2 regions of the Marinitoga sp. 38H-ov genome follow, and region 1 is predicted to be linked to the other one. Evidence: riboswitches for the same ligand, from Rfam matches in the RefSeq annotation. Region 1 holds a riboswitch; the other holds the start of a gene.
The links. A riboswitch is a leader RNA that binds a small molecule or an ion and turns the genes downstream of it on or off. The one in region 1 is predicted to bind thiamine pyrophosphate.

Region 1 (5,372 bases):
ATACCAAAAGAACAGAAATTGATTTTTATTATTTATATATATAATTTTTAACTTAATTAATATATCATACAATATAATAATTAAGTAAATTTATTTAATTTTGGAAATATAAAATTAATAGCAATTTAATTACAATTTTATTTACTTTCTTTTTTTTTGATAAAATGATAATTGAATTATAAATATATAAAATAAAAAAGCTTTTTTTATGCGTTGTGAAAATATTATCAATATTCTTCTTAAATTTCTTTATACTTATAATAAAAATTTAAGTATTGAAAAAAAGTTATTACCTTGATATAAAAGATTCTAACAATATATTTCCAATTTATGTTTAAAGAAAAAGATGGTTACTTAATTTGTATAAATGGGGGAAATTGCTATGTATAATACGAAAAACCCTAAAAATTTATTTAAAATTATTATTTATCTAATATTAGGAATATTATCAGTATATTTTTTAATAACATTTATATATAACACATATTTTAATCCACTACTTATATTAAAAAAATATTATGATACAATGTTTTATGCTAGAATATATTACCTTAACGTCCTTAATGACAATACATTATCTTCTAATACTATAAATGATTCCCTTAAAGCTTATTTAAACAAAATGATAGAAGAAAGAAAAAAATATGTTTTAGATCCAAAAACATCAGAGAAACTTATGAAAGAATATTATATACATTTAGATGATGATGCTATATCCATAGATACAAAAAGTTTAAATATAAAAAAAGTAAATAATGGATATATTGTACATATTATAAATGGTGATTTAGTATCCTATGATTTAGATTCTAAAGGTAATATAATAAAAAGAGTAATAAAGAAAGAAAAACTCAGAAAAATAAAATATCCTGAAAATAAAGAAATAACCTTTTATATCGTAAGAACATGGAAAGGATTAAAAATTGATTGGATAAAATCCGTTTATAATTACTCTAAAAATGTAGATTAAAAAGTAAAATAATTCCTATGAAAGTAAGGAACTATAAAATTAATCATGAGTTTATTTTTTGTTTTTAGTGAAATAAAATGTTTTAAAATGGTTTTAGAATTAAATAATCATTCAGTATTTAAACTATCATCTAGTTTTAGAACAATTGGTCTAAATCTTTTAAATTAGGATTGGGCGGGATGAATATTCAACAGAAATTACAAAAATATATTATGTATCAATTTCCACTGGTACTTATTATATAAATCATTCTCCATAACATTATTTGTATTGGAGATTAAGATAGGAGGGGTAATATGAAAAAGAGAGTTTAGTGGGATTTATCATGAGTGTATTTTTTATTTTAACTTTTGCAGCTTATAACGTTTTAATTCCTTCTGCTAATAAATTTATTAAAACCATGGAAGTAGAAAATTATAAAATTAAGTTTTTATACTCAAAAGAAATTGAAAAATATATAAGTATCGATAAGGTTGCATATAATAAAAATGGAAATATTATATTGTTTGAAAATAAGGGGAGAAATAATTTATATGTATCTAATTTAGATGATTTAGCTAAATGGAATGCTATTACATTAGATAATTCCCCAATACTTTCATATGATTCAACTTTTCATTTTGTAACAAATGACAATTCTGTAGTATTTTTTTATAATAATCAAAAAAATAATAGCTTAGAAATTTATCAATACTCTTTATCTGAAAAGGATTGGAAATTGATAAAATCTTATTCAGACTCATCATATTTCGATACATATCCATTAAAAATCAATAATAATTTCTTATCTTTTGTTATACAAAATAAAAATGAGTTAGAATTTCATATTATAAATACAAACAACAAAGAAGATATTATTATAAAAAGAATTTTATTGGCGGAGATAACTTGGATATAAATACAAAAGGAGATGTTGTCCTTATAAGTAACATCAAACTTGAATACTTTAATAATAAAACTAAAGCAATAAAAGAAATAAATTTAAATAATGCTTATCCAGAGATAATAACAAATCCACCATATTTTGTAACCTTTATAAGTGATAGTGATATTGCTATATACAGCAATAATAAATTAATAATACTTGATACCGAAAATTGGAAAATAAAAGATGTTATATATGAAATTCCGGAAAATATCATTGGTTTAACTGGACTGAATGATGGTAGTATTTTAGTAAATCTTTATGCATATAAAGGAGAATAACATAAAGATTATCATTATAAAATTTATATCCTTTTTTATATTTTGAAAAAGAATATTCTTTAACTAGTTTTAAATATAGTGAGAAAAAATTTTGAAACATCATCAATAGAAAATTTGATGAATATCTTCAAATATTTCATAAGGGGTATAATTAATATATCAAAACTTAAAAAGAAAAAATAACTCTCTTGAAATAAAAGAAAAATAATGATATAATCAGAAATGATATAATTAAAATGAAAAGTGAATAAAAAAGATCCGCAGGGGAGCTACTAATCCGTAGCTGAGATTGAGGTGGAAGCCTCTAACCCTCATAACTTGATCCGGATAATACCGGCGAAAGGAGCGGAGCAGAGATAAAAATAATCAATCTCCTGCTTCGTGCAGGAGATTTTTTTATAACAGGGGGTGATTTCTTGAGAGTATATATAAACGGTAAAGCAATGGAGTGTAAAAGTAGTACATTAAATGAATTACTAGAAGAACTCTCTTTCAGTAATAAACCTGTTGTTGTAGTAAAAAACGGCGAGATTATCTCAATCAAGAATTATTCTGAACATCGTTTATCTGAAAATGATAAAATCGAAATCATTACCGTAGTGGGAGGTGGTTGATATTAATTTTTATGGTGAAGAAATCAACAATCTTTTTTTCATGGGAACAGGAAAATTTCGAGATTACAATGTTATGAAAAAAGCCATAGAAGAAGCAAAAATAGAAGTTGTTACTGTTGCTATGCGTAGAGCTTCATATAGTAATATGAATGAAAGTATTTTAGATTATATCAATGTAAAAAAAATTATGGTGAATACTTCGGGTGCAAGAAATGCTGAAGAAGCATTATTGATTGCTAAAGCAGGAAAAGAACTTATGAAAACAGATTGGGTAAAAATAGAAATAATAAATGATACAAAATACTTAATGCCTGATAACCAAGAAACAATTAAAGCATGTAAATTACTTACAGATAACGGATTTAAGGTATTTCCATATATGTACCCAGATATATATGATGCAAGAAAAATGATAGAAAATGGAGCAGAAGTACTAATGCCATTAGGCGCCCCTATAGGTACAAATAAAGGTTTTACAACTAAAGAATTAGTGAAAATATTATTAAATGAATTTGATGCAAAAATAATAATAGATGCTGGTATAGGAAAACCTTCTCACGTTTCCGAAGCAATGGAAATTGGATGCCATGCAGTTTTAGCAAATACTGCAGTTTCTATAGCCGATGATCCCATTAAAATGGTAAAGGCTTTCTCATTAGCAGCACAAGCTGGACATTTAGCATATTTATCAGGTATTCCAGAAGAAAATGATTTTGCAGAAGCATCTTCGCCATTGTTCGACTATATAGGAAGAGATTAAAATGTTCTCAAAGTATGTTGATAACATTTCAAAATACATAAAAAATGAAATTAAGAATAAACACAGTGTGAATTTAAATAAAGAGTTTTTCCTCATAAATGATATCTTTGGATTATTAGAAAATTCAGATCTTCGAACAATGGCGAAGAAAGTAATAAAGAATAATAAGAAATATTTTGGAAATAATATTTTTCTATATGCCCCATTATATATATCTAATTATTGTATAAATGGTTGCAAATACTGTGGTTTTAAGGCTTTAAATAAAATCGATAGAAGAAAACTAAATTATGATGAAATAGAAAAAGAACTTATCTATTTAAAAAATACAGGCATTGATCATATATTAATTTTAACTGGCGAAGATCCAATTAATAGCGATTTTGAGTATTTAAATTATACCATAATAATGGCTAAAAAATATTTTAAAGAAATATCAATAGAAACATACTCATTAAGTCAAAAAGAATATGAAATATTAATAAATTCTGGTTTAATTGGAGTCACATTATATCAAGAAACATATGATAAAGAAAATTATAAAAAATATCATTTATTTGGACCTAAAAGCGATTATTATAAAAGGCTTGAGACTATAGAGTATGCTATAAAAGCTGGTGTTAGAGAAATAAATATTGGCGCATTATTAGGTTTAAGCAATCCTGATTATGAAATAATAATGCTTGCTCATCATATGAATTACTTATTAAAAGAATATCCAGAAGTGGAATATTCTATATCATTTCCAAGAATTAAAAACGCATATAATGTAAAAAATGAATTTTTCACAATTAAAGACAAGCGTTTAATTCATTATATTTTAGCTCTAAAGTTAATTTTTCCAAGGATACATATCAATATATCAACTAGAGAAAATAAAGAGTTTAGAAATGCTGTGCTTGGCTTTGCAACAAAGATGTCTGTGGCATCCGCTACAAATGTTGGTGGTTATACATTATATAAAAATTCAACAAAACAATTTGAAACAGATGATAATAGAACTTTCGAAGAGTTTTTTGACTACATTAAAAAAAGAGGATATTATCCTACTACTGTAAATTGGTTTTAAGGAGGAAATAATATGACACAATTGGAATATGCAAAAAAAGGAATTATTACAGATGAAATGAAAATCGCTGCAAAATATGAAAATATATCGCCTGAAATATTAATGGGAAAAATTGCAAAAGGTAAGGTTGTCCTACCTAAAAATAAAAAGCATAATTTTAAAAATATTAGAGCTATAGGTGAAGGATTAAAAACAAAAGTAAATATAAACCTTGGAACATCTCAAGGATATAGCACTTTAGAAGAAGAAATAGAAAAATTAAAAATTTCAGAAAAATATGGCGCTGATTCTATAATGGATTTATCCACTTGGGGAGATTTAAGTTATATAAGAAGGGAAATTGTGAAAAATTCCAATATTATGGTAGGTACTGTACCTGTATATGACGCAGCCACAAAAGCTATACAAAAACAAAAAAGAGTTATAGATTTTGAAGTTGGTGATTTTCTTCAAATGGTAAAAGATCATGCAGAAGACGGTGTCGATTTCATGACAATACATGCAGGTATTACTAAAACCACTATTGAAAAATTAAGAAATTCTAATAGATTAACAAAAATAGTTTCCAGAGGTGGATCTATTATAGTTGGGTGGATGATAAAAAATCATCGAGAAAATCCATTCTATGAATTCTATGATGAAATATTAGACATATGTAAAGAATACGATATTACAATAAGTCTTGGAGATGGAATGAGACCAGGTTCTTTGCACGATGCTACTGATGATTTACAATTCGAAGAATTGTTGAGA
Region 2 (5,372 bases), on a different contig from region 1:
TTTAGTTATATAATAATGCAGATTTAGAATTCTTTTTTTAAAAATAAATATCAGATTTATTAATTATATGAAAACATTATACACGAGAGGGGTGAAAATATGAAAAAGATAGCTTTAGTGATATTTATTTTAAGTGTATCTTTTATTTTAATTTTTGGAGATTTTAATGTCTTAATTCCAGGTGCTAAAAATTTTATTGAAACAGTAGAGATTGAAAATTACAAAATTAAATATTTATACTTAAAAGAAATGGAGAAATATATTAACACTGATAAAATATCGTTTGGTAAAAAGGGTAATATAGTATTGTTTAAGGAAATGGGAAAAAATAATTTATATATTTCCAATTTAGAGAATTTAGTTAAATGGAATGTTATTACATTAGATAATTTCCCAATACCTTCATATGATTCTACTTTTCGATTTGTAACAAATGATAATTCCGTAGTATTTTTTTATAATAATAATAAAAACTTGGAAATTTATCAATACTCATTATCAGATAAAAAATGGGAGTTAATAAAATCTTATTCAGATTCAGTATATTTTGATATGAATCCATCAAAAATAAACAATAATTTTTTATCTTTTGTTATACAAAATAGTGAAGATAAATTAGAACTTCATCTTTTAAATATAACCAATAGCGATGATACTCTGGTAAAAAAGAATTTTATTGGTTCACCCAAATTAGACGTAAATACAAAAGGAGATGTAATTCTTATAAACAATATAAAATTTGAATACTATAATAATGAAACTAAAACAATAAAAGAAATAGAATTAATGGATGCTTATCCAGAAATAATAATGGATGAACCATATTTTGTAACCTTTATAAATGACAATGATGTTGCTATATATAGCAGTAATAAATTAATAATACTTAATACTAAAAACTGGAAAATAAAAGATGTTATATATGAAATACCTGATAATATAGTTGGTTTAACAGGTTTAGATGATGGTAGTATTTTAATAAATATTTATGGTTATAAAGGATAATAAAAATGTTGAAAAAATTGTCATTTTTAATAATAATTTTTATATCTATTTTTGTGTTTGGGAATGAAAAAGAATATTCTTTTGAAAAACTTATTTTATCCGGGACAAATAGCTCATACGAAATAAAAGTTATAGACAGCAAATTGCATAATTTAAATACAATTAATTTATTGAAAGATATTATTCAACCTAACTTATCTTTAACTCTTAATAATAATTTTATTAATTTATCAACATCTATTTCCATTTCTTCGATTATTATGGCAAATTCAAAAGTATTTAGATATAATCTTGAAAAAGAATATAATTCTTTGAGTAAAAAACAAAAAAAGAATGAGGTTATATACCGTATTTTAAATTTGTATTCCATGATTTATAACGAGAAAGAATTACTTGAACTATATTTAAAAATTAATGATATTCTAAAAAAGAAAGAAAATTCTGAGGAATATATTCAAATAATAAATGAATTAGAAAATAGAATATATTTTAAAAAAATTACAATAGAAGAAATGGAATTAGATTTAAAAAATATTATAGGAATGGATACTTCTATAAAATATTTAAATTTATGTGAAAGTCCAAGTTTTTTAGAGATTTTAAAAAGGATAAAAATAAATATAAGTGATGGACCTCTTAATTTTGAAATATCTAAATTAGGAAATAAATTAAATGATAAAAATTCATACATTAATAATTTTTCAAATATTGCAGATTTTTATTTAGACACAAACTTTGAAACCCATGATTATGGTGTTCGTTTGAATTTATTTAAATTTTCAGGAGTAAATTTATCTTTAAACTACTCACTCAAAAGTAATTATTTTAATATTTCGATTTATGTCAATTTTGGAAATATAGGGAAAATAAATAATTTAAATTCTCCAGAATTTAATGAAAAGAAAGAAGAATTCTATTATAGAGGAAACATAGATATTATGTATAAAAATTATCTGTTTTATCAAAAAAAGTATAATGATATAAAAAAAATATTAGTAAACTTTAATTTTAAAACGTCAACAGTGGAAAATTTGATAAAATATCTACAAATATATGAAAATTTTATACAAACTATAGGAATATATGTTCAAAACACATTGAAATTAGCAAAGGAAATTGGAATTTTAGATGAAATCTATCAAAAATAAATTAAAGATTAAAAAACACAAATAACTCTCTTGAAATAAAAGTAAAATAATGGTATAATCAAAATTGAGATTATAAAAAGTAAATAAAAAAGAGCCGCAGGGGAGCTACTAATCCGTAGCTGAGAGTGAGGCGGAAGCCTCTGACCCTTACAACTTGATCTGGTTAATACCAGCGAAAGGAGCGGAGCAGAGATAAAAATAAAAATCAATCTCCTGCTTCGTGCAGGAGATTTTTCTATATCAGGAGGTGATATCTTGAGATTATATATAAACGGTAAAGTAAAAGAGTGTAAAAGCAGTACATTAAAAGAATTACTCGAAGAACTTTCTTTCAGTAACAAATCTGTTGTTGTAGTAAAAAATGGCGAAATTATTCCCATAAAAAATTATTCTGAACATCATTTATCTGAAAATGATAAAATTGAAATCATTACCGTAGTAGGAGGTGGTTAATATCAATTTTTACAGTGAAGAAATTAACAATCTATTTTTTATGGGTACTGGAAAATTTCGAGATTATAATATCATGAAAAAAGCTATAGAAGAAGCAAATATTGAAGTTGTTACCGTTGCAATGAGAAGAGCATCATATAGTAATACAAATGAAAGTATCCTGGATTATATTAATGTAAAAAAAATAATGATAAACACATCTGGAGCAAGAAATGCAGAAGAAGCATTATTAATTGCAAAAGCTGGAAAAGAATTAATGAATACAGATTGGGTAAAAATAGAAATCATAAACGATTCAAAGTATTTAATGCCGGATAATCAAGAAACTATAAAAGCATGTAAATTATTAACTGAAAATGGTTTTAAAGTATTTCCTTATATGCATCCTGATTTATATGATGCACGAAAAATGATAGAAAATGGTGCAGAAGTCTTAATGCCACTTGGCTCACCAATAGGTACAAACAAAGGATTCACAACAAAGGAGCTTGTAAAGATTCTTTTAAACGAATTTAATGTGAAGATAATAATAGATGCAGGAATAGGAAAACCATCACATGTAGCAGAGGCTATGGAATCAGGATGTCATGCAGTTCTTGCAAACACAGCAGTTTCAATAGCAGATGATCCTGTCAAGATGGTAAAGGCTTTTTCTCTTGCTGCTGAAGCTGGAAGACTTGCATATTTATCAGGAATGCCCGAAGAAAAAGAGGTGGCAGAAGCATCTTCGCCATTGTTCGATTATATAGGAAGAGATTGACATGTTTTCTGAGAATGTTGAAAAAATTATCAAATATATAGAAAAAGAAAGAAAAAAAGAACACCATATCAACTTAAAAAAAGATTTTTTTGCTGTAAATGAAATATTCGGTTTGCTTGAAAACACAAATCTTCGAACAATGGCGAAGAAAGTAATGAAAAATAACAGAAAGTTCTTTGGTGATGTTATATTTTTATACGCCCCATTATATATATCAAATTATTGTATAAATGGTTGTACATATTGTGGATTTAAAGCAACAAACAAGATTCAGAGAAAAAAATTAATCTATAATGAAATAGAAAAAGAAGCTATATATTTAAAAGATGCAGGTATAGACCATGTTCTCATATTAACAGGTGAAGATCCTATAAACACAGATTTAGATTATCTATATAATACAATAAAATTATTGAAAAGATTTTTCAAAGAAGTTTCTATAGAAACCTATTCTTTAAAAGAAGACGAATATAAAAAGCTAATATCAGCAGGATTAATAGGTGTTACAATGTATCAGGAGACATATTGTATAAAGAAATATAAAGAAGTTCATCTTTTTGGTCCAAAAAGCGATTATAAAAAACGATTAGATACAATCGAATATGCAATAAAATCTGGTGTTAGGGAAATAAATATTGGAGCATTGCTTGGATTATATGAACCAGAATTTGAAATAATAATGCTTGCGTATCATATGGATTATCTGTTAAAAAATTATCCTGAGATAGAATATGCAATATCCTTTCCAAGGATAAAATCTGCATATAATGTAAAAGAGAAATTTTTTAATATTTCAGATAAAACCCTTATACATTATATTTTAGCTTTAAAATTAATTTTTCCAAGAGTTCATATAAATATTTCAACTCGTGAAAATGCGGATTTTAGAAATGCCCTCATAGGAATTGCAACAAAGATGTCAGCAGGTTCAACAACAAATGTTGGTGGCTATACTATATATAAAAAATCAATAAAGCAATTTGAAACAGAAGATAAACGAAACTTTCAGGAGTTTATTAACTATATAAAAAGTAGAGGATATAATCCTACAACAGTAAACTGGTTTTAAGGAGGAAAGAAAATGACACAATTGGAATTCGCAAAAATGGGAGTTATTACGGAAGAGATGATAATTGCAGCAAAGCATGAAAATATATCACCAGAAATATTAAGAGAAAAAATAGCTGTTGGAAAGGCGGTATTACCAAAAAATAAAAATCATCATTTTAAAAATATCAGAGCTATCGGTGAAGGATTAAAAACAAAGGTAAATATTAATATTGGTACTTCTCAGGGATATACAGATTTGAATGAAGAGTTGAAAAAACTTGAAATTTCAGAAAAATATGGTGCAGATTCAATAATGGACCTTTCAACATGGGGAGATTTAAGTTATATAAGAAATGAAATAATCAAAAATTCAAATATCATGGTTGGGACGGTACCTGTATATGATGCTGCAACAAAAGCCATACAACAGAAAAAAAGGGTAATTGATTTTGAAGCTGAGGAGTTCATTCAAATGGTAAAAGACCATGCCGAAGATGGTGTTGATTTTATGACAATACATGCAGGTATCACTAGAACAACCATTGAAAAATTGAGAAACTCAAAAAGAATAACAAAAATAGTCTCACGTGGTGGTTCAATAATCGTTGGATGGATGATAAAAAATCACAAGGAAAATCCATTTTACGAATTTTATGACGAAATACTGAAAATATGTAAAGAATACGATATAACAATAAGCCTTGGTGATGGTATGAGACCCGGATCCCTCTACGATGCAACCGATGACCTTCAATTTGAAGAATTATTGAGATTAGGTGAACTGGTAAAAAGGGCTCGTAATGCTGGTGTTCAGGTAATGGTTGAAGGGCCGGGCCATATGCCAATCGATGAAATTGAGGCCAATGTGATATTACAAAAGAAAATCTGTGATGGAGCACCTTTCTATGTACTTGGTCCAATTACAACGGATATTGCCCCAGGATACGACCATATAA

Region 2: it holds a riboswitch for thiamine pyrophosphate, as region 1 does, so the genes downstream of both, thiS (sulfur carrier protein ThiS) here and thiS (sulfur carrier protein ThiS) in region 1, are expected to answer to the same signal.

What each region holds. Positions count from the first base shown of each region.
Region 1 is NZ_LNGH01000053.1:77,267-82,638, reverse strand. It holds gene AS160_RS10340 (hypothetical protein) at 383-970, shown strand; gene AS160_RS10335 (hypothetical protein) at 1,296-1,868, shown strand; gene AS160_RS10330 (hypothetical protein) at 1,859-2,176, shown strand; TPP riboswitch at 2,429-2,538, shown strand; gene thiS (sulfur carrier protein ThiS) at 2,593-2,790, shown strand; gene AS160_RS10320 (thiazole synthase) at 2,783-3,550, shown strand; gene thiH (2-iminoacetate synthase ThiH) at 3,552-4,619, shown strand; gene thiC (phosphomethylpyrimidine synthase ThiC) at 4,632-5,372, shown strand, end outside.
Region 2 is NZ_LNGH01000054.1:58,566-63,937, forward strand. It holds gene AS160_RS10775 (hypothetical protein) at 100-1,005, shown strand; gene AS160_RS10780 (hypothetical protein) at 1,011-2,153, shown strand; TPP riboswitch at 2,242-2,351, shown strand; gene thiS (sulfur carrier protein ThiS) at 2,409-2,606, shown strand; gene AS160_RS10790 (thiazole synthase) at 2,599-3,366, shown strand; gene AS160_RS10795 (radical SAM protein) at 3,368-4,435, shown strand; gene thiC (phosphomethylpyrimidine synthase ThiC) at 4,448-5,372, shown strand, end outside.